Regions from separate parts of the Bacillus kalamii genome, predicted to be linked through region 3. Evidence: riboswitches for the same ligand, from Rfam matches in the RefSeq annotation. Region 3 holds a riboswitch; each other region holds the start of a gene.
What was found. A riboswitch is a leader RNA that binds a small molecule or an ion and turns the genes downstream of it on or off. The one in region 3 is predicted to bind thiamine pyrophosphate.

Region 1: it holds a riboswitch for thiamine pyrophosphate, as region 3 does, so the genes downstream of both, thiW (energy coupling factor transporter S component ThiW) here and thiT (energy-coupled thiamine transporter ThiT) in region 3, are expected to answer to the same signal.
Region 2: it holds a riboswitch for thiamine pyrophosphate, as region 3 does, so the genes downstream of both, ABC357_RS23550 (ABC transporter substrate-binding protein) here and thiT (energy-coupled thiamine transporter ThiT) in region 3, are expected to answer to the same signal.

What each region holds. Positions count from the first base shown of each region.
Region 1 covers NZ_JBDFMI010000001.1:1,974,556-1,982,626, forward strand. The annotation lists gene ABC357_RS09910 (PfkB family carbohydrate kinase) at 1-169, opposite strand, end outside; gene ABC357_RS09915 (ADP-ribosylglycohydrolase family protein) at 174-1,160, opposite strand; gene ABC357_RS09920 (GntR family transcriptional regulator) at 1,309-2,037, shown strand; partial or broken gene thiW (energy coupling factor transporter S component ThiW) at 2,182-2,680, opposite strand; TPP riboswitch at 2,763-2,851, opposite strand; gene ABC357_RS09930 (hypothetical protein) at 3,154-3,654, shown strand; gene ABC357_RS09935 (ROK family protein) at 3,778-4,965, opposite strand; gene ABC357_RS09940 (MFS transporter) at 5,063-6,253, opposite strand; gene ABC357_RS09945 (M20 metallopeptidase family protein) at 6,336-7,526, opposite strand; gene ABC357_RS09950 (MFS transporter) at 7,550-8,071, opposite strand, start outside.
Region 2 covers NZ_JBDFMI010000006.1:1,163,466-1,171,536, forward strand. The annotation lists gene ABC357_RS23535 (MerR family transcriptional regulator) at 1-669, opposite strand, end outside; gene ABC357_RS23540 (HAD-IIIA family hydrolase) at 868-1,410, shown strand; gene ABC357_RS23545 (thioredoxin family protein) at 1,504-2,052, opposite strand; TPP riboswitch at 2,205-2,315, shown strand; gene ABC357_RS23550 (ABC transporter substrate-binding protein) at 2,448-3,440, shown strand; gene ABC357_RS23555 (thiamine-binding protein) at 3,463-3,744, shown strand; gene ABC357_RS23560 (ABC transporter permease) at 3,741-4,523, shown strand; gene ABC357_RS23565 (ABC transporter ATP-binding protein) at 4,510-5,241, shown strand; gene ABC357_RS23570 (TatD family hydrolase) at 5,245-6,015, shown strand; partial or broken gene ABC357_RS23575 (ABC transporter ATP-binding protein) at 6,055-7,820, shown strand.
Region 3 covers NZ_JBDFMI010000006.1:1,062,241-1,070,311, reverse strand. The annotation lists gene ABC357_RS23085 (glycoside hydrolase family 16 protein) at 1-549, shown strand, start outside; gene ABC357_RS23080 (glycoside hydrolase family 16 protein) at 874-1,713, shown strand; gene ABC357_RS23075 (MFS transporter) at 1,890-3,086, opposite strand; gene ABC357_RS23070 (VOC family protein) at 3,192-3,548, opposite strand; gene ABC357_RS23065 (OsmC family protein) at 3,685-4,140, shown strand; gene thiT (energy-coupled thiamine transporter ThiT) at 4,181-4,780, opposite strand; TPP riboswitch at 4,849-4,956, opposite strand; gene ABC357_RS23055 (M14 family metallopeptidase) at 5,072-6,328, opposite strand; gene ABC357_RS23050 (methyl-accepting chemotaxis protein) at 6,542-7,960, shown strand; gene ABC357_RS23045 (hypothetical protein) at 7,948-8,071, opposite strand, start outside.

The DNA of each region.
Region 1 (8,071 bases), on a different contig from region 3:
ACAAACTGTATTCAACGTTAAATCCGCGCAAGATATTGGCCACGTTGAAGGCACAGCCGCCAACGGTTACATGTTTACCGCTGCAGTATATGTCACCGCCTTTTTCAGGCAATTTAGGTATTCGCATAATGATATCCACTACTGCTGCTCCAATAAGTAAGGATTTCACGTCATTACCCCCTCGCGCCCATTAATGAATCGATATATAACCCAAAGTCCGTATCATTCTCTTTCTCTAATACTTCGATATAGTCTTCTCTTATCTTATCCACGCCTGTAAAAGCACCGCATACAGCTGTCGCCATTGCTCCGATCGTATCTGTATCGCCCGCCAGATTGGCGCACAATAATGAACATGAATTGGCATCTTGCGCATAATATGCAATAGCAAGGGCTGCAGGCACTGATTCACTGATGTTGACGCCAGCTCCTATCAAATCATAGATGCTATCCAAGAAGTCAACATCATTTCCTTTATGTTCATCGGCCAGTTGAATGCCCAGTCTGGTTCGAGCTGTTAAGGAAGGGCTATATGTTTCCGCACCAAGAATTCTAGCGATAGGCTCTATTGCATAGGCATCCTCCAAAACGGTTTGAAAATCAGCATTCACAATAGCCGATGAAACAGCCATCGCTATCATAGCTGCACCAGCAATAGTGATGTCACTTGTGTGGGTAACCTGTGAAACATCATACACATAGTTCGCTAGCTTTTCTTTTTCTTCCGGATGAAACAAACAGCCGATCGGGGCGATTCGCATAGCCGAACCATTCGAAAGTGCTTGATCAGTAAATGTCTTCGCGTCTTTGTTTTCACGAAAAGACTGAAGTGCCACCTTTGAAGTCGGACCGAGAATATTATTCTCAAAGGCGTTCTCTTTATCTGCCCATTCAAGCAATTTTTCTGCTATATGAGCGGGAACCGGTTTAAAACCCGTTGCCATCAATGAATCCAGTATAACAAGTGCTTGCCCAGTATCGTCCGTAAATTGGCCGCGCGTATAATTGCAGGCTACTTCATTTTCCTTCGGTCCATCCAAAAAGCATTCTATTTTACCAAAATAATTTCTGACCCGATTTCTGCCCCATAGCTCCGATGGCATGCCCATCGCATCGCCAAGTGCCATCCCATATAAAGCTCCAGCCATTTTATTCTTCATCTATTCTCACCTCAAAACAATTTCAATACAACTTGTAATAACAGCTTGCACTCGTATTGTATTCGCTTACAAATATTATGTCAATATATCATTATAAGAGGATGGTTTGGTATACTATTGTTTAACAATACATATTGAGGTTAAAACAATGGAAAACCACTTACCAAAATACGAATTAATCAAACAAGATATGATACAGAAAATAAACAACAATGAATGGAAACCGCATCAGGTCATCCCTTCGGAAAACAAACTGTGTAAAGACTATGGTGTCAGTAGAGTGACCATACGGAAAACCATTGATGAACTTGTAAAAGACCATTATCTGTACAAACAAAAAGGAAAAGGAAGCTTTGTCTCATCTAATGATATACCACAAGGGCTGAGCACCATCCATAGTTACACAGAAATGATTTCTTTGCGAGGTAAAACAGCTTCGAAACAATTGCTCTCACAGCAAGTGACAAAGCCATCCAAACAAATGGCGGACCGATTGAATATGAGCGAGGAGGAAGATGTTTTTGTGATTGAAAGCCTCTATTTTGCGGATGATGAGCCACTATGCATCAATACATCCATCCTTCCTTGCAAGCTGTTTCCTAAATTGGATTATTTCGATGTCGGCAAAAACTCGCTTTACACCATTTTAAAAGAGTTTTATCAATTGAACATGACAAAAGCCTCACAATTTATCACGGCAGAAAACGGAAATGATCGAATCTGTTCCCTTCTTGGCTGCAGCAAAAACCATCCGTTATTAAAACTGAACGCAACCTCTTTTAGCATAAAAGAGGGCAAAGAAATACCGTTTGAACTATATGAAACCTATTTAAAAAGCGATGTCATCGGCTATTTTGCGGAAAATTATAACAGGTGAAAGCAGTGCATCCAGCATTGCTTTTTTATTATTCTATTAAATGAAAAATTAGTAGGTTTTAAATAAACTCCATGTATCATCCTGAACCTGATCAATCAAAGTTAGAAAATAACAATATCTATTCCCACCCAGGCAGGAATCCCGCTACCTTTTCTCCTTATGAATAACCACTTTATTTTTAACCAATAATTGTAATAACCCATACCCCATCAAAGCACCAGTAAAGGAACTAATTGAAAAAGCGGGAATTAGCCCAAATATGGTACTCTCCTTTCCAAGCAATAGTGTTGACAGCGGATATGTGGCCACCGCTCCGATAATCCGCGTCCTAACTACTTCACCAAGTGCAGCATTCCCTACTTTCTTTGTCTTAGAAAACAAAACGCCTGCCAGAAAGGCTCCTATCATACTGCCGGGATATGCGAAGAAATTACCTGTTCCCATTACATTTCGAAACATGAATGAAAGAAATGCCTGTACCAGTCCATACCAAGGCCCGATAAGGACAGCTGACAGCATATTGGCCCAAATGCTGGATCGGAAAAATCTTTGCGAAGCCAACGGGAATATAAATAAAGCTGGTCGATATACTGATCAATGCTGCTATTAAAGCCGTAAGTGTCATTTTTTCCGTTTTTTCCATCTAAATCCCCTTACTTTTACCTTGATGTCAATAAATATACCGCTCTCCTTATGAGGACAGCGGCACATGAGAAAAATAACATTCCCTCCGAAAACTACTTTCCTAACCCAGTGCTAACTGGATCAGGTGCAAAGGGTCCATCTTAGCCATACGGCGCCCCCAGTAGAACAGATATGAAGTTTTGCGGCAAAGAAATCTTTATTAATGCGTCATTTTTCCCAGTAAAGATATCAGCTTTGCAACACAGATATGACCAAATCAACCATCATGATAATATATAACGATTATCTTGATGGTATCATCCTCCTACTACTTCTCAAAAAAACAAGGGGGGAACATTTTATATACTAGTTCTTAACCGACTTTTTTCGATTTACGGCAAAACAATCGGAGTCTCTTTATGGATTGATAAGGATTACTAAAAATGATACGATTCGTATATAAAATTACACAAAATGGAAAAAGGAGTTTTTATGAAATTGAAAATAGTGTTGTACAGTTTCATGATTGGTATTATTTTGTTAGCAGCGGTATCCATTTTCCGTTCTGAATCTGATAAAGGGGATCATTCTTCCGAAGTCTCAGTTGTTAAGCAAAAGAAAAAAGAAAAAAAGGAGCCGTATACTGTCACTGTACAGAATGATGCCATAGGAGATTATGGAGCAATAAAGGCTCCAGAATTAGCGAGTTATATAGATAACAAGTTCGGTGCTGAATGGAAAATGTATTTTCAATCCCCAAACAAAATGGAAGCATTGATATTTCAATTAGTAAACCAAGGGGATATTGCATTCGACTTTAAACTCTTTGATCCTAATGATAAGCTACTTTTCTTTCAATCTGTTTCGCCTGGTAAAAGATTAGTAGAGAGGCTCCTATTCCAACCTAATAGTGTTGTCGGACATTATCGTGTAGTAGCTACCACTGATAATGGCGGTCTCGGTGAAATCAGTTTTTCTTTAAAGCCTTTCTAGGCTGATATACCCTAACCCCTTATAAGCTCAGGAATCAATCAGTTGATTAGATGTTATAAAGCTAAGGAAATAAGGAGAATGCAAGTATCGGCTTCTATTTAGAGTATTTCCAGAGAAAATACTCTAAATAGAAAAGTATGAATCTTGAATCAATAATGCTGCTCCTAGTGCAGGCGTCTTTTCACCTAGCTTTCCTCTACTAAACGTGATCTTCTCCCGCCTGTCCAAAAAGTTCCGAGCCGATTCCACCGTTTTCTCATAATAATCGGGGTAACCGGATAATAACGGTCCCTCCAATATAACATATTCAGATTGATACATAGTGACCATATTCGCTATGCCAATACCTAAATAATAGGCGGATTCCATGACATACGATTCAACCATCGATTTTTCCTGTTTGAGAAAGGCAATCACATCATCAATTTGGGCATTTTCAAACGCTGTGTCAAATGAGTTCATTTTAGGGTTATTCTTTCTCATATTTTCAATAATGGCATATGGAGACGTATACGCAATTAAGCATCCTTGTTTCCCACAGGAACATTCACGCCCATTCACCTCGATAATCATATGGCCGAATCGGGCTGTATCACCATTTTTGCCTCTTATCAATTCTCCGTTTGACATAATTCCGCATCCAAACCCTCTTCCGCTGATACAATACAGTATATCGCCTGCCGGAATTGAAAAATGGTTTGCTTCCGCCAAAACAGCAGTCTCTACTAGATTCTCCAACATTATTTTCACTGGGATTTCTGCACTCAGTATTTCAGCAATCCTGATATTTTCCCAGCCTGGAGCTAGCGGTGATTCCATTTGGTGAATAATCCCTTGCTTTCTATCGAGCGGCCCGATTGAACCGATTCCGATTCCAAGCAGCTTCTCAAAAGGAATCTCATATTTATCGATAAAGGACAAAATGATCTCCTTTATTTTACTTAATACGATTGAAGGGGTATGCAACGATGACAACAAAAAGGATTCTTGTTCAATAGTGGCAAGCTGCATATCGACCAATATTACATTCGTCTCCAAACGGGAAATCTGAATGCCTATGATAAAGGCTGATCTTGGTTCAATAGTATAAAGGACAGGCGGCCTGCCTCCGGTGGATTTCCCATGGCCATTCTCTTTTATATATTTTTTACTCAACAACTCTTCCATTTTATCTTTTACAGTGGTTTGTTTTAATTGAATAGTATCCATCAATTCTAATTTAGTTACCGGCCCATTCTTCAGGATATAATAATATATATCTTTCAAGGCTTTATTCTTAATCGTGAAATCCTCTAAAAAAGGTTTAAACATCCATTCCTCACCCCTCCCCCTCCAATATATGGAATTCAGTCCATTTTGTCTGCGGCAATAGATGCAAAACTGCTTTGATCTCATTTCCCATGTACAATCAGACGATCATTTGTTTTACTTCTTTTTGTCCATTTTGTACCTTTTTAAAATTCAACCTGATCATACATACAATTATACAGAAAATGAGAGATATCACACCAAACAGTAATAAAACATTTCCCTTTTCATATAAAAATCCCCCAATCACAGGACTGACAGCGATCCCTAAAAATCTGAAAAAGTTATAGATGCCTACAGATGTTGCCCGTTCATTCAAAAATTCTTGGGAAAGCATGATTGTTTGCACAGGCAATGACATCCCCAAGCACAAACCGAAAGCCGAGCTGCAGACGATCGTTAAATAGAAAGAAATGTATAAACTGCCTACGCTAATCAAAATCGCAAGTACATTCAAGAAAGAAATCATGATTAAAAAGCGCGGCGTCCTTATTTTCCCTGCCAATTTCCCACCTATAAAACTCCCTAATACAATACAGCCTGATAACGGCAAGAATACCAGCCCTTTTTCGACGGTTGTTAAACCGTAACGTTCCATCAATATCATCGGATAAAAGACTAGAAATGAGAAAAACGTATAATATTGAATAAATCCAAGACTGATAATGGAAATCCCAATCTTATTGCTGACGATGTTCTTTATCATAGACCATTTTAAACCGCCGGCATTTTTAACAACTGCATTTCCTTTTACAAAATAGGCGTTTAGCACAAGGGCAAGGGCCCCCAAGGCTATAAGCAAACTAATGATTGCACTATAGCCGAACGATCCCCATATAATCCCTCCGAAAACAGGCCCTAATACAGGCCCCAATGAGACAAGCATCTGATAGGTTCCCATCGCCCTTCCAAGCTGTTTACCTTCGCACAATTCGGCAATTATAGCCACCGAAGCAACAGTACCTACTGCAATCCCGCTCGCTTGAATGCCCCGAAATATTAAAAAGGGATAAATGGAAGTTGAAAAATAACAACCCATCGAGGCAATAATATAAATAGCCACCCCAGGAATCAATACTTTCCTGGGGCCGAAACGGTCAGTAAGCGGGCCATAAACGATTTGCATGATGGCCAAAAAAAAGGTATAAATGGACAAGCTAGCATTCACAAACAATTGAGGAGAATTGAAATAGGAAGCCACATCAGACAGAATGGGTGCATAGATTGATTGACTGAATGGCCCTAAAAAAGCAGCAAAAGCCACTGAATAAACCGCAACCATTTTTTTCATTAATACCACCGCCGTTGATACTTTTGCTTAACTTATAATTGACTTCAAGACAATACTGATTACTATAAATAAGGAGTTTGCTCTAATGGGCCTGTAAACTACTAGTTGAATGATGACATGCAGCAGATAAAAACATTTTACTTATATTGATCATTGATCTCTCATCGACATCGAATTTTGGATGATGGTTCGGATAAATGGCAGCCATTTCTGGATTACCTCCCCCAACACTAAAAAAAGCTCCCGGTCTATGTTGAAGATAATAGGCAAAGTCTTCACTGCCCATACCCAGCTTTCTCTGGATAACATGTTCCTCACCCACAACCGACTTTGCCCACTCTTCAATATGTCTAGTTTCATCAAGATGATTGATGACAGGAGGATACCCTCTTTCATATTGAATGTGGACCTCCGCACCTGCCCCTTCACATGTAGACTTCGCAATTTGTTTAATGGCGTTTTCAATGCAATCCCTGACTCCAGGATCAAAACTGCGCACGGTACCGGAAATTTTGGCTGAATTCGCAATGACATTAGATGCTTTCCCGCTTTCAAATGAACCGACCGTTACCACCGCTGGCTGTAATGGGTCGATTCGTCGGCTGACAATTTGCTGCAAGTTTAAAACAAGTTGACAACCAATAACAAGGGAATCAACTGTTTGGTGCGGCTGTGAGCCATGCCCACCGAAGCCTGATATTTCAATATGAAAGCCGTCTATGGCAGCCATCATAGTACCTGCGCGGATCCCTATAGTCCCAAAAGGTTCGAACGAAAAAACATGCGCTCCAAAAATGGAATCGACTCCTTCCAGGCATCCATCAGCGATCATTGCTTGAGCTCCTCCAGGGCTAACTTCCTCAGCAAATTGATGGATAAAAACGATATCTCCCACAAGTCTATCTTTCACTTCACTCAATACCTTGGCGGTCCCTAATAATGCGGCGGTATGTATATCATGGCCGCACGCATGCATGACACCTGGTACGCGGGATTTATAGGATACAGTTTTTTCATCCTGGATTGGCAAAGCATCAAAATCGGCACGGAATGCGATCGTTTTTCCAGGTTTTCCTCCTCTTAGTTTTCCAACTACACCTCTTCCCCCAATTCCAGTTTCAACTTCAATTCCTAGATTCATTAAATAATCAGCAATTTTTTTAGGTGTATGGACTTCCTGGTAGGATAATTCTGGATACATATGAAGGTCTCTGCGGATTTCAACTAATTCAGGATAGATTTCATTTAATCGTTCAAACATTTTTTCCAACATGCAAGCCACACTCCCTTGTATTTTTACAGACTGGCATTTGTCTGTTTCACATATGCGGGGGTTTCATTTTTATTCGGTTTGGCGAAGAATAAAAACAATAACCCTGTAACTAATAGCATACCAACCGCTAATTCAACTGAATGATTAAACCCAAGGCGAACATCCGAACCTCCTGCTTGTACGACAAATCCTGTAATGATTGGGCTAATTATGCCAGCCGTATTGGCAATTCCTATTAGCACACCAGACAGCAATCCCTTTTTTTCAGGCAACAGATGATTCACTATTTGTGGAGCCAGAGGAAACATAATATTTGTGAAAAGTCCGGCGAGTGAAAGCATAATTAGAGCTGGAATAGTAGACCGAATGAATACGAGAGAATAAAAACAAAGCGCACCGAGAACCAATGTACCTCCAGCGACAAAGACACGCGATTTCATTATGCTCTGTGTCTTTTTGTAGATATAATCAGAACAAGAAGAAAGTAGGATCGTGCCAATTGTGATGGGGAAACCAACAATTGCATAGTATAGACCCATCTGTTT
Region 2 (8,071 bases), 100 kb from region 3:
CGCATCTTTGTGTGTCCCTTGAAACCTGATGGACAGATAGTTTCCCCCAGACAGTACCTTGGCTTCTTTAATAGGTTCTTTTTCTTGATTGACCATAATGAATAGGGAGCTGTATTCATCGAAGCTCAACGCATGCAAGTTTTTAACTGAAATGGACAGGCCGACCTCCCCAAGAAAAATAGCGGATTTCATATTAGCGTTGTTCTCCAATAATCGGATAAACATTTCTAAATTGTGGTCCTTATGAATCCTTTCCTTCAGCAGGACGATGGTTCGTTCCGGCAATTGTATTTCCTGGATGGCCCCCAATTTGATTGTCCCGGCCGCATCCGTTATGAGCCGGATCCTTCTTTCCAGCTTTTTTTGTATCTGGTTAAATTCCTTTAATTTTTGTTCGGTTACCTGTTGCTGCTCTTCTAAAAGCAATAAAATATGGTCGATGTCTCGATTTTCTAAAAAGAGTTTAATATTCTTCAGCGGAACATTGAGAGACTTAAGATACATAATTGTATTCAACTGCTCGAATTGATCGATTGTGTAGCGGCGGTAGCCGGAAGAAGAATCAACCGATTGCGGTTTGAAAAGGCCGATTTTATCGTAATATCTCAGGGTGCGGATATCAATTTGAAAAAGCTTGGATATTTCCCCTATTAAAAATGTATTTTCCATTTTGTGTCTCCTGTATAAACTCATTGTATCGCAAGTATATCAAATCTGATGCCCAAAAAGGGAAACTGGACAGCAGGAGAGAATTAGTAGAGTTAGGAAAGTGGATAGAGTGATTGCTTCAGAGTTTGTACGTACATATTGAAAGAGCGGTGATTCAACATGAATACTGCGCTAAGAAACGGAGAGCAGGAAATGGGCATAAAAGCAATAGAGGCAATATTCTTGGATAGGGATGGCACTATCGGAGGGGATGATACAGTGCATTATCCTGGTTCCTTCAAACTGTTCCCTTTTACAGTGGACATGATACAAAAATTAAAGAACGATGGAATCAAAGTATTCTCATTCACCAATCAACCGGGAATCGCTAACAAGGAAGCCTCAGAGGAATCATTTTATGAGGAATTAAAGGGATTTGGGTTCAATGATGTTTTTCTTTGCCCCCATAAACCAGAGGATCGCTGCCCCTGCAGAAAACCGGAGGCGGGCATGCTGCTGAAATGTGCCGACATGTATTCTCTCAAACTGGATCAATGTGTGGTAATAGGGGACAGATGGAGCGATATGGCAGCAGCCTCCAAAACGGAATCCATCAAAATTCTAGTAAAAACCGGTGCCGGCAACAATACCTTATTGGAACATAGCAATAAAGTAGGAGATGTGGATTTTATTGCCGAAGATTTAAAGGAAGCGATAGAGTGGCTATATAGAAAGTACAGGCTGGAGCAAGTGCTTAGATGAAAATAAGGAAGACTGCAACAGCAGGATCTTCCTTTCTAATGAGTAGGGCAATAACAATTCTATATGTATACTGGCCGATGCAAGCAAAGTCCTTTATTTAACAAAGGTATTGAGCATATCTTCTTCGATCTCTTTCCAAATGGCAGGATCTGTTGTATACAGCTTACCCATTTTACCGATAAAGGCTTTGAAAGAATCTTCATATGCGGGATCCTCTTTTGCAGGAAGTTCAGCGCTGTAGGCTGTGACTTTCTCTTGGACAGACTTCGCTCTTGGCCCCCATTTGGCCACTTCATTGCCTTCTTCATCTGCCAATACAATAATCGGGATGGAGCGTGCTGTTCCGTTGGTCAAATATTGGTCCATTAAGTCAAGGTTTTCATCTCTGATTAAGTAAGTCGATTTCAGGTCGGCAGCTTCTGCAATCGCCATAAAAATAGGAAGATTCACCATTGCATCGCCACACCAATCTGCCGTAAGAATAAGTGCATGCAATTTTTCCCCTTTTAACTGCTTTACTTTATCAGGTGAGTGAAGGGAAAATCGTTCCTTAATGCTCAACAAATTTTCTTTGTTCGCCTGCATATAATCGATATATTCCTGCTGTGTAAATCCTTTTCCGTACCATTTACGTAAATCCATTCTCTTTCCTCCTTATTGGTTGTTTTACTTATCATACAGAAAATTCCGTCAGATAAGATTGGTATAAGACTAGCATGAAAAATGCTATTTTATAAGTTTTTTGCATTTAATAGATTATTTGGTATAATGACGATGAAAAGTCTATACTAATTCAATTCATGTGGAGGGGCCGGTGTTGCCGGCTGAGATTGCATCCAAGCAGATGCTGACTCTTTGAACCTGATCTGGGTTATGCCAGCGGAGGGAACATTTATTACAGCTAGTGATACTATGTAATGTATGCTCGCGTCCGAAAACATATTTCGGGCGTTTTTTTATGTTTTCGATGAGGGTTATCGATTCCACTAAGGTGAAACACACCGCATGTTTGAATAGGCGAAGAGGAGGAACAATAAGTGAAGAAGATGATTTTGGTTTTGTTGGCGGCTTTGCTAGTATTGGCGGGCTGTAGCAGTACAAAAGAACAATCATCCGAAAAAAAGGATGGATTGAAAAAAGTGACAGTTGTTCTTGATTGGACGCCCAATACGAATCATACAGGATTATATGTGGCGAAAGAAAAAGGGTATTTCAAAGAGCAGGGGCTGGACGTCGATATTATCAAGCCAGGCGAAGCAGGAGCGGACCAATTGGTCGCCTCCGGAAAGGCAGATTTCGGAATCGGCTATCAGGAAGGATTAACGCAGGCACGTACACAGGGAGTGCCGATTGTTTCGATTGCTGCAATCATTCAACATAACACGTCTGGTTTTGCATCGCCTGCCGGCAAAAACATTAAAAGCCCAAAGGATTTTGAAGGAAAGAAATACGGCGGCTATGGAGCTCCTGTCGAGGAAGCAATCATGAAATCCATAATGGAAAAGGACCATGCCGATGTGAAGAAAGTCGATATCATGAACATTGGGGATACCGATTATTTCACTGCTGTTAAAAGGGATATTGATTTTGCCTGGATCTATTACGCTTGGACAGGGATTGAAGCAGAGCTTAGAGGAGAAAAGCTGAACATGCTTTATGTGAAAGACTACAGCGATAAATTGGATTACTATACACCAGTACTGACGGCAAGCGAGAAACTGATTGCGAAAGACCCGGATATGGTCAAAGCATTTGTCGCAGCCACATCAAAGGGCTATGAATATGCGATTTCGGAGCCGGATAAAGCGGCTGAGATATTGTCTAAGGCAGAGCCGGATTTGGATAAGGACCTTGTGAAGAAAAGCCAGGAGTGGCTAGCCTCACGTTACCGGGATGACGCAGAACAATGGGGAGTCCAAAAACTGTCCGTTTGGAAGAATTATGGTGAATGGATGAAGGAAAATAAACTTCTTGAAGGTGATTTCAATCCGAAAGAAGCATTCACAAATGAATTTTTACCGAAAAAATAAATGATGAACTGGAGGAACTGACATGGCAAATGCGTTAGTAAGTGTTCAAATTATCCCTAAAGGGGACAACATTATTGAAATGGTCGATGAGGCGATAAGTATTATCGATGCATCCGGAGTCCCTTATGAAGTGCATCCGTTGGAAACAACAATGGAGGGCGACTTGTCGGAGCTTATGCAAATAATTGAAAAAATGAACCACCGCATGATTGAATTGGGATCACCTAATGTCATCACACAGGTGAAAATCCTATTTCAACCGGATGGAATCACACTTGGCACGTTGACGGAGAAATATAGATGAGAAAGCGCCATGTATGGAAGAAGGGTTCTCCCTTCTTTCTTCTTTTAGGTATAGTGATTCTATGGGAAATCGCCGTGAGAGTACTTTCAATCGAATCGTGGCTGCTGCCGGCGCCTTCCGAAATCTTCAAAGAGGGAGTGGCGGACTTCGGGCGTATTTCAGGGCAGCTGGCTTCTACGGTTGAACTGTCGTTATTGGGGTTGCTCATAGGAAGTGTAATCGGTCTGCTTTTGGCCTCATGCCTTCATCTGTTTCCTGGTGTGAAGGATGCTGTTTATCCACTTTTGATTTTATCCCAAAATGTTCCAATTATTGTATTGGCACCTTTATTGGTCATTTGGTTCGGTTTTGGCCTTCTTCCTAAATTGATTGTCATCACGCTTGTTTGCTTTTTTCCTGTTGCTGTCGCTGCCTTGGATGGTTTGCGGCAAACGCCTTACGAGCTTAAGCATTATTTTGAAATGATGGGTGCGAATAAACGGCAGTTATTCTGGAAGTTGGAGCTTCCCCATTCGCTGCCTTTTATTTTCTCCGGCTTGAAGATATCCGCTACATATAGTGTGATGGGTGCAGTCATTTCTGAATGGCTCGGGGCGAAGGATGGAATCGGCGTGTATATGACAATGGCTTCTAAGTCCTTCCGTACTGATCGCGTATTTGTTGCGATTATTATAGTTATGGGCTTAAGTTTGTTATTATTCTTGGCTATATCCCTATTGGAAAGGTATATGGTCTCGTGGAAAAGAAAGGAGGGGCAAGAAAGAAATGCTCGAAATTAAAGAAGTTGCATACTCATACAATGGCCGGCAAAGTGTGTTGGCTGATCTTTCGTTGGCTGTAAAAGAGGGGGAGTTTGTCAGTATCCTTGGTCCGTCAGGCAGCGGCAAAAGCACCCTTTTCCATTTGATTGGGGGGCTGTACAAGCCCGGCAAAGGGGAAATTCTTCTGGATGGAAAGGCTATTACCGGCGAGAAGGGGCATATAAGTTATATGCCCCAGCAGCCCGCCCTTCTGCCGTGGAGAACAGTTCTAGATAATGTGTTATTGGGAGCGGAATTATCCGGCAAGTCTGATAAGCAGGAAGGATTGGAGCTGTTGAAGAAGGCTGGATTGCATGATTATGCGCAGTCTTTGCCCCATCAATTATCTGGGGGGATGAAGCAAAGGGTCGCTTTCGTTCGCAGCCTTGCCAGCCCCCAAACATTAATGCTCCTCGATGAACCATTTTCTGCATTGGATGAATTGACACGGCTGTCGATGCAGCAATGGTTATTGAATGTGTGGGAGAAAAATCGCCGGTCTGTTTTGTTCATCACTCATAGCATTGAAGAGGCTCTATATCTTTCGGACAAAATTTATGTACTTTCTTCAAAACCAGCTACGGTTATAAAAGAGGTCCAGGTGCCCTTTGCCCGCCCAAGGCAGGAAGGGATTATCATGGAGGGCGATTTTCAGTTGCTGAAGCAAGAGCTTTATCAATTATTGAAGGAGAAATAAGAGATGAAACTGATAGACAGCCATATACATATTGATACATATAAAGATGAACAGAGGGAAAGGCTTCTTTCTGTACCCGATGTCGCTTATTTTATCGCTGTTTCGATGGACCTTGCTTCCAGTAAAACAAATCTTCAATTAAGCAAGCAGGACGCACGCATTAAACCGGCTTTCGGTTTTCATCCGGAGCAGGATATCCCTGATCCTGATGAAATTGAGGCCTTGTTTGAATGGATGGAGAATCATGTGGATTCAATGGTTGCGGTGGGAGAGGTAGGCCTTCCATATTATAAAAGACAGGAAGAAATGGACCTAGATATGGCCCCCTATATCGATTTGCTCGAACGATTTATCGTCTTCGCCAAAAAACATGATAAACCGATAATATTGCATGCTGTTTATGAGGATGGTGAAACAGCCTGCATGCTGTTGGAGAAGCATGGGATGGAGAAGGCTCATTTTCATTGGTTCAAGGGAGAGGATATTCTTCTCCGACGTATGAACGAAAATGGCTATATGGTGTCAGTTACCCCGGATATTTGCTATGAACAGGAAATTCAGCATATCGTTGATTTGTATCCGTTAGAAAAATTAATGCTTGAAACAGATGGACCATGGCCGTTTGAAGAACGCTTCAAAAATCAATTGACCAGCCCTGAGATGATGTATGAAAGTATAGTGGAAATAGCTGGAATAAAGGGATTGCCGTTAGAAAAAGTGTGGGAAAAGACCTTCGGTAATACCATTCGCTTTTATGAACTGTATAATGGGTAGAAAGTAGGTTTATTTTATGCGAGTGATACAGGAGGCAAAATGGAAAAAAAGCAAAAAAAGAAAGGCAGCTTGAAGCCTTTCCTCTCATTAATACGAGCTACAAACCCTTCCTATGGCAGATTGGGCTTTGCTCTTGGATTAAGCATTATCACCACACTTGTCAGCTTGTTGATCCCCTTGCTTACGAAACAGCTGGTGGATGGATTCAGTATGTCTTCGCTATCCATCAAACAAATCAGTTTAATTATCATTGTGTTTATTATTCAGGCCGGTCTAAGTGCTTATGCCACATATGCACTTAGCTATAATGGACAAAAGATTATTGCCGGATTGAGGGAGATGCTGTGGAAGAAGCTGGTGAAATTGCCGGTATCGTATTCGGACCGTAATGGCTCCGGTGAAATGATCAGCAGAATGACAAATGATACGATGGTTGTAAAGGAATTGATTACAACTCACATTACAGGAGCTATCACAGGAATGATTTCAGTAGTAGGGAGCATCATCATCCTATTTATTATGAATTGGAAGCTGACTTTGCTGATTTTTATTGTCCTGCCGGTAGCTGCTGCAATACTTGTCCCAATTGGCAGAATGATGCATTCAATATCAAAGGAAACACAATCTGAGACAGCCTCATTCACGGGTATCATGAATCAGGTGCTTCCGGAGATTCGGCTTGTTAAAGCTTCCAATGCGGAAGAAATTGAAACGGAACGGGTATGAATGGGATATCTAAATTATTCAAATTAGGATTGAAGGAAGCTCGGACACAATCAGTTGTCAGCCCAATCATCACATTAGTTTTGATGGGAGCATTGGTTGCTGTTATCGGCTATGGGGGCATGCAGGTGTCGAGCGGCATTATTACTGCCGGCTCATTAGTCGCTTTTATCCTCTATTTGTTTCAAATCATTATGCCTATGGGACAAATTACGGTATTCTTTACTCAGCTTCAAAAATCCATAGGTGCTACTGATCGAATTATTGAAATCCTTGCTGAGGATGAAGAGGATTTAAAGGCTGGGCATGAGCTGAAAGATGCCAAAAAATCAATATGCTTCAGGGATGTTTCTTTCGCTTATGAAAAAGAAGGCGGGGAAATTTTATCGCATATCGACCTGGAGGTTGAAGCGGGCAAGGTAACCGCTGTGGTAGGACCGAGCGGAAGTGGGAAAACAACATTGTTTAAACTGTTGGAGCGCTATTATATACCCAGCCATGGATTAATAGAAATTGGCGGAGAAGATGTGCGTACATTTTCACTGGAATCCTGGCGAAAACATATCGGCTATGTGTCGCAGGAAAGCCCCCTTCTGGCAGGAACTATACGTGATAACATCTGTTATGGCCTTGATAGGGAAGTATCGGAGGCCGAGCTCATGAAGGCGGCAGAAATGGCTTTTGCTCTTGATTTTATTACCGAATTGGCCGATGGGTTCAATACAGAAGTCGGAGAAAGAGGGCTGAAATTGTCAGGCGGCCAGCGGCAAAGGATTGCCATTGCCCGTGCATTGCTGCGCGACCCGGAAATCCTGATGCTTGATGAAGCCACTTCAAGTTTGGACAGCCAGTCTGAGCAATCCGTTCAGCTGGCCTTGGAACAGTTAATGGTAGGCAGGACAACCATTGTTATTGCCCATCGTCTATCCACCGTTGTAGATGCGGACAAATTGGTATTCCTTGAGCATGGGACGATCACAGGAGAAGGCACCCATCATGAATTGATGGGTACACATGCACTTTACCGTGAATTTGCCCAACAGCAGTTGAAAATTAATAGTGAGCTTGAAGAGAAAGTGTAATCATAAAGAAACCCCCGCCATTCCTGTGGCGGGGGTTTCTCTTTAAGGCGTGATATAGCACGGTAAAAACGATTAACGCTTTGTCAGAGCTCCGTCTTAAGCTAGTCGGGGATAATCAGGCGCCTTACGCTTTTGATCCATCCAGCTTCAGGCGCCATCCCCTCGAGGTCTTAAGCCAAACCTCTGTCAAAGGCAAAGACCGGCCTTTGTCAGAGCTCCGTCTTAAGCTAGTCGGGGATAATCAGGCGCCT
Region 3 (8,071 bases):
ACAGAGATCATTATTTCTAATTTTATTTTTACTCCCTATAATCAGTCAGAGACAATTGATGGAGATAGTTCAAAAACAGAAAAATACACTTTATCCACCGGGACGTTCACTGGCAAAAATTCAATTGAAAATGCTAAACAGAAGTTTGAAGCTTTGACTGGATTAACGGCATCACATGTAGAAGAACCAGGAAAAATGGTTTACAGATTACAGACTGGGTCTTTCCCAAGCTATGATTCTGCAAAAAAAGCCCTTCTAAAATTGAAAAAAGAAGCAGGATTAACCGGCAGGCTGGTAGAAATAGACGCTAAAATAGGAAAGAACTATCGAATCGTCCTTGACCAAACATATAGCAGTCAAAAAATTACCGAAGAAAAAACCAGATCGTTAAAAGCTAAATTTAACTGGGTGTTCACTTATAGTCAGACCGGCACTGAAACAATATATCGCATAAAATTAGAGAATTTACAAGAAGCGGAAGCAAAGCGAATAAAAAAGCTATTAGAAAATGAATTAAAATGGCTTGTCTATTGCAATAAAGGCAACTAAATAACTTCAGCATCAGGAAATGACGCTCAAACAAGAAGCATCCGATTAACGGATGCTTCTTGTTATAATCTCCAATTCAAAAAGAACTCAAATCCAACCAAAGACCATTTTTAACCTCCAATTAAGATTTCCCTTTTATAACAATGACTTATTTTCCAGAAAAATAATAAAAATGCATAATTATCTATTCTTATTACACACAACTTAATATACTGATATAATTTATCGTTGAGTATTTCTTATAAATAGCATTCTAATATTTATTGTGATTAAAGAAACAAATATTTGTTTAATTAAAAAAATCTAGTTGTAAGGCGGGAAAAAATGAAAAAAGGGCTTTTTATTATTTTGATTTGTGTTCTTCTGGCTTCTGCTTTTGTATATTGGCAACATTTAAAGTCATCTAAGAAAGAATTAGAGAGTGAAAAAAGCAATAAAACAAGTTCAGTTACAGAAGAAAAAAAAGAAACATCCTCCCCACCACCACCAACTATCATTGATGGAAAGTGGGTATTGCAATGGCATGAAACATTCGATACTTTCGATAAAAGAAAATGGAATATCGAAAAACGAGGAAATAACTATAATAAAGAACAACAATATTACAGAAAAGAGAATGTGACAATCCAAGATGGCAGCTTATTGTTAACGGGGAAAAGAGAGGACTATAAGAAGCACAAATTCACCTCAGGAAAAATCACTACTCAAAATAAATTTGAAATGAAATACGGGAGAATCGAAATTGTAGCACGTACAAATGGAGGAAATGGTTCCTTCCCAGCTATCTGGATGCTTCCTAGTGAAGAAAAATCATTACCGGAAATTGATATATTTGAAGCTGTCGGCATTGAAAAAAACATTGTTTACTATGTGAATCATTGGGAAGAAAACAAAAAGAATAAGAGATCCTTTAAACTTCTTCAAATAGATAATCTTGATGAATTTCACACATATGCAATAGAATGGAATAAAGATGAAATTAAATGGTTTGTAGATGGGGTCCATCAATATACCTCTACAGAAGGAATCCCTAATGAACCTATGTATCTCATTATTAATTTGGCGATTGGGGGCGGAGGATGGATAGGGGCTCCCGATGAAAACACGGAATTCCCTCTTCTCTTTGAAATTCAAGACCTAAAGGTAATGACAGAATTACAATAACTAATAATAAATCTACGTAAAGCAACGATAACCGTTGCTTTTTTTTCTGAATTGGACCATACGATGACACATTAAATGATAGCTAAGAACAAGGTCTGCCTTAGATTGCATGTACCATAGCAGACCTTATTTCAATAAGAATTTTCAGTAAATCAATTATAATCTAATTCTATCGATTATGCCCTAATCGGCTTTTTTTCTGCCTTATTAAACAGAGTAAAAACCACTCCGACAACTAAAAGAGCTGTTACCATCATGACCTCGCCGCTCCAACCGTTCCTGTGCAGGAAAACGCCGCCAAGCGCACCAATTATACTTGATCCCGCATAATAAAACAGTAAATACAGCGAAGAGGCCTGAGCCTTTTCACTCTGCTCGGCAAGCAAGCCGACCCAGCCAGACGCAATCGAATGGGCGCCGAAAAAACCGAATGTGAATATAACAAGGCCGACGATTTTCAAAACAAGGGGTACAGTCAGTGTAAGTAGTACACCTATGAGCATCATCACCACACCGGATAATAAGACAAGCTTCCGTTGATGGCGATCGGCCATTTTCCCCATCCAGGTTGAACTGAATGTCCCCACAAGGTAAACAATGAAGATGAATGAGATGACCACCTGTGATAAATGGTATGGTGCCTTCATCAATGGTATGCCAATATAGTTATAGACGGATACAAAAGATCCCATCAGCAAGAAACCCATGCCATACAGAAGAAGCAGCTGCGGCTTGGTACTATTATTTTTCAATGATTGCATTGTTCTTTTAAAAGAAAGGTTGCTTTCCTTAGGCCGCGTGGACATCGGAAGCATCTTCCAAAACAACAATGAAATCAGCAACGATAACAAACCAAGAGTCGAAATGGCCGCTGTCCATGATATGAAGTCGGATAATGTCCCGATAATCAGACGGCCGGCCAAACCTCCAATGGAACTCCCGCTTACATAGATCCCCATTACATAACCGAGGCTCATCGGCTTGAACTCTTCCGTTATATACGCCATCGCTATGGATGGAAAGCCTGCCAGCGCCGCTCCTTGAAGAGCTCGGATCGCCAATAGCTGCGGCATCGAATGGACGAACAAAACAGCAACGGATAAAAGGGCGGATAATGTTAATGATATGCCCATTACTTTTTTCCTATTAATGCCCTGGGTCAATAATGATACAATGACCAGCATAATCGCCATCGTTCCTGTCGAGAAAGAGAGTGACAAGCTGGCTCCCGCCGGTGTTGTTCCGAATTGCTCTGCAATGAGCGGGATAACAGGTTGTGTACTGTATAAGTCGGCAAAGGTGACAAAACTGCCGAGGAATAAAGCCAAAAGTGTTTTTCTGAAATATGGATCTCCTTGTTCAATATGTCCCACCTGACAAATCCCCTTTTTTCTTTTCTTCCTCTATCGTATACCTGTAAGCGCTTTATTACCAAGTAAAGGGCTTTGTTTTAGGGGGACATATAGGTAAAGCAACCGTCAACATTCACAAATCATCAGCCTGTTTCCATCCGGGTCTATAATATTGAACCAATGGCCGTCTTGAATTTCCGTTGCAATTTCAACTCCCTTGCCCTTTAGATCCTGATACGCCCCAGTGATATCATCCGTATTAAAATGAAAAATAGGAGTCCTTGCATACGCATTCTCTGAAAAAATTTTACTATCCAGTACAATATTCATCCCGTTATTATCCATAGGAATACAGCAAAGATGCCCTGCCACAATGTCATATTCCGGAACTAACCCTAACAATGAGCAATACCATTCCCTTGCTTTCATAATATCGCTGACTGCTATGAATACCGCCCCTATTTTAGATTGGACAATGGACATTATTCTCCCTCCTTTCTTAGCGTTATGGATCTAATACGCCTTTCTTATCCTGATATCCTTCTGCATGTACTATACCAAATTTTTGAACTCCCAGTCTGTCTGCCTTACACTGGATAGAAAGGAGGAGGATTTTATTATGGCCGAACATATTTTTCATTTAAAAGCCAATTGGCCCGGTTTGCGGAATGATGTTGGCGATATAGCAGCGGGAAACCTGAAAACAAAAGTGTCGATACCGCCGGAGATGGAAGGTCCGGGAATAGGCACCAATCCAGATGAAATGCTTCTTGGCGCAGCCGCTACTTGCTACATTATTACACTGGCGGCTATGATGGAGCGGAGCAAGCTTGATAAAGTGGCTTTAACAATGGATTCTGAAGGAATTGTGGATGTCACAAAGGGTGTTATTACATACAAGAAAATCATTCATCGACCCCATATCGTGCTGCGTCACGATGCAACCATTCAAGATGAGGAACTTGCCTTGAAGCTTGCTGCCAAAGCGGAGGCCTCCTGTATGATCAGCCGCGCCATCAAAGGAAATGTCGAGGTCGAGCAACTGCCGGACGTATCGAAGGCAAGCAGCCTATGACTTGAAATAAACCGGGAATGCACGCATCCCCGGTTTTCGTTTATTTTGAAAGTGGAACCGCAGATGATCTGCGGACTGTCTTCGTCAATAGGATCCTTGAAGATGCTCCAGTTAAAACAGCAAGGATTATTCCGCAGAGGATTGCACTGCCGATCATTGTTCCCCCATTTACAATCAAGGAGTAAATAACAGGGGACATGCCTTTCGGAGCGTATTTGCCCCAAAATATGATTCCTGCAATGAAATGCCAAAAATAGCGAGCTGCACTCCCTACGATAACAGCAGCGCCCATGAACATAACCGCTTTTTTCGTTTTTCCATTGGTTAAGGCTTGGCTAACAGCCCTTTTAAAGATTCCCGCAAAGCCAATACAAGCGAATGCAAGGAAATATTCAATCATAAATTGGACTGGAGTCAAAATATACACGTCTCCTACTGCAACCTGCAGCAATCCCCATAGAAAACCGGACAGCATCCCTGCTTTGACTCCCCAACGGAGCGATATGATAAAAATCGGCACCATAGCAAACGAGATGGAGACAAAACTAGTGATCTTGATGGAAGGAACCAAATCAAGAATCAGTGCGAACGCTGCCAGGAAAGCTGCTTCAATCATAACGAATAAACCCATTTTCTTCATAAAAAAAGCCCCCTTTTTATAGACGAGCCCCAAGGAGAACTTTTCAGACAGAAAAAATGAATGCAGCTGCCATTCATTATCCACATCCCTACGCTAGTGCTAACTAACAGGTTCAAAGGGTCAGAAAGGACATCAAATCCTTCCACTCTCAGCTTAAAGCTCCCCTTGTGGTTCGTTCGTATGTAATTTTCTACCATTATATCCCATTTTTCACGAAATGGAAAGCTATCGGCTTCATTTTTTTCTAATAAAGACAAGCAGAAGGTACTTTCCCGCTTCTGCTTTTATTATTTATTTATCCAAAAATCCTTGATGGGCAAGTACTCCTTCCATTCCCTGCTTAAAATCCTTAATCGCTTTTTCACGCCATTCCTGCTCAGAGGGATAAAACATCTCTTGATAACGGTTGCGGATTTTTTCAGCAGTCAAGCCGCTTTTCTCCCCATTCCAATATAATCTGTTTTCATCGATCGTATTCCTTAGGGACTTCAAAGAGCCCAAGAGGTCTTCACCCAGTGTACCGAATTCGAAAGTGGTGGTATAGAAATTCTTATCAGGATACTTTTCCTTCTGGAGCTTATAGAAGTATTCTGTATTATCGCCATTCGTCATATAAAAATCATCTGATTCCGGAGTCAGGACTAATGGATAATGAAAAGCTTTTTCCGCTTCTTTTTGCGTCATCGTTTCATTTATACTTGAAAAAATGCTCATTTGATCCCTTGGGCCATAACCTGTATGGAGATCGACATGAATAATATTTTTGTAAGGGCTCCCCAAGACGTTTTTATAAAGTTGTTTTACTATCTTTGTGGATTCCTCATCCCCGCTTCCGCCGTAATAGACGCCTTTAGGATGATTGTATTGGCCGGTCAGGAGAGCTTCCTCAATCTTCCCGGTTCCGGAGCGGATTACTTCCTTCACAAGACTGCCCGCAAAGCCCAATTCATGGATCGTACTATTTCCAACAGGCGTTTTCTTTTCAAAGAAACGATCCAGGTCTGAATATTTCTTGTTGCTTGCCAAGTTAAAGCTTTTCCATTCATAAACAAAGTTACGGTTTAAATCGACATTATTTTCGTTGTATCTTCTATCGTGCTTCATTCCCCACGGATTACTTGCATGGACATATAGCAGCCCAGTTGTATCAGGATCCAGACTTGACAGCATCTGATTCTGGAAAACATCCAGCATAGCAGTCCCTACATATCCTTCGATTCCATGCATACCTGTTGTAATGACCAGCAAATTTTCCTTTTTCTTATTCGCATCTGCAGATACGGTATCGATTGTTAATTTTTCTTTATGGATGCTGTATGCATGCTGTTCGGTATGCTCATATGTATTTTTTAATGTTTTCTCATACGTCAAAAACCGTTTTCTGGATTGTTCATAGGTGGTAAGGAAATGGGTATTTAATTCATTCTTACTTATTTTTTCTGGAGCTGACCATACAGCCAGCAACTTAGGTATGCCCCATGCAACCCCAACGAACAAGATAACCGCCGCTGCCAAGACTATGACCCATCTTCTCTTCCACGTATTCATGCATCTCTCTCCCCGCCGCGAAATAGCTTTTTTACTAAATACTGACGATTTTACCATTTTATTGTCGATTTTTCTATATATGTATATTAAACTAGGAGTATATACACAGGCTTTACATAGGAGGAAAATACCGTGTCCACTACCCGCAAATCGCTGAATGAACAAAAAGTGAATGTCATTGTTTACAGAGTCTTTTTAGCGGCATTTATTCTGATGATCATTAATAATATTGTTCAGGTCGTTCTATATGGGATGCCTCATTGGACGGTCATGAACGCCCTTTATAATATTCAATTTCTATTATTCTTAATTCCTGTCCTGTATTACAAATCATCAAAAAAACGTACGCATTTTAAACTATTATCTATTATTTCCATGCTTCTTTTCGCTTTCATCCTGCATACCGATTCCTGGGTAAATGTTCCGTTTGTCTGGCTTGTTCCATTAGGTCTAGCGGGTATGTATGCCGACTTCACCTTAATGAAAAAAGCGTTTGTCATTGCCTTGCCATTACTGATCCTCTCCCAGTTCACCCATCTATGGATGGCGGACAAACTGGTGATTGAAAGCAGTCTGCACCGTTCTATCCTGACTGCCTTCTATTATGGATTCCAATTTATCTTTGTCAGCATCCTCCTTCTCGACAGCTCCAAGCGTTCAAGTGAAATGCTGGATGAGAGCGAACAGCTGACAGGGCAAATACAAGGGGTATTATCAGAGGTGGGGCAAGCATCTTCACATTTAAATAAAAATGTAGTCGATTTTCATCATAAACTAAGTGAATCCACTTCTTCCTTACAGCAAATCGATGCTTCCATCCAGCATGTCCACAATGACAGCCGCGATTTTTACCATGTCATCCAGGGAACTGAGCAAAAAGTAAATGGCATTGTGGATAAATTGAATGAAACGGCCGCCAATGCGGCTGATGTTAAAAGCTTTACGGATGAGGTTGTCCACATGGCGCAGCAAAATAAAAAAATGCTCTCCCAGTCTGTCAGCAATATCGGCGAGGTGAAGCATGCATCTACACAGTCGCACACTGTTGTCCGGATGCTCAATGAAAAAATCAATGATATCTCTACCGTTCTCCACTCCATCATCGAGATTGCCAATCAGACTAACCTGCTTGCCCTAAATGCGGCGATTGAAGCTGCACGCGCAGGCGAGCATGGCAAAGGGTTCGCAGTAGTGGCTGATGAGGTGCGCAAACTTGCGGAGCAATCATCCAAGTCCTCCGGTTACATCCAGGAGCTATTGAATGACATCGGCAATGCCAAGGATCAGGTGACTCAATCACTAGAGCAGACAGACTCGATTGTGGATACAAATATCGATACAATCCAGTCTTCCTTAAACAGCTTCGACCGGCTTATTTCCATGCAGCAAAAAATGAACGACCGCCTTCAGGAAATGCTTTCCACAATCGACAGCCTATCCGAAGAAGGTACCGCCATCACCAAGTCGATGAATGATATCGAAGAAAATTATCACGTCCATGATCAAAACATTTCCGAAATCGCAATTGCGATCGAACAAGTAGCGGGCGCATTCCAGGAAATCGCTTCCCATGTCGATGAAGTCAGCGATAAATCGCAGCATTTGTCTGAGTTGCAAAATCAAAGTGCCTGACCAAGCATTAAAAACCGCCTGTTGTGATTACAGGTGGTTTTCAATGCCTCTGATACTCTCCTAGCAGCCCCATATTCTAGTCCTTGTCTCCCTTTAATAAAAGCTTTAACA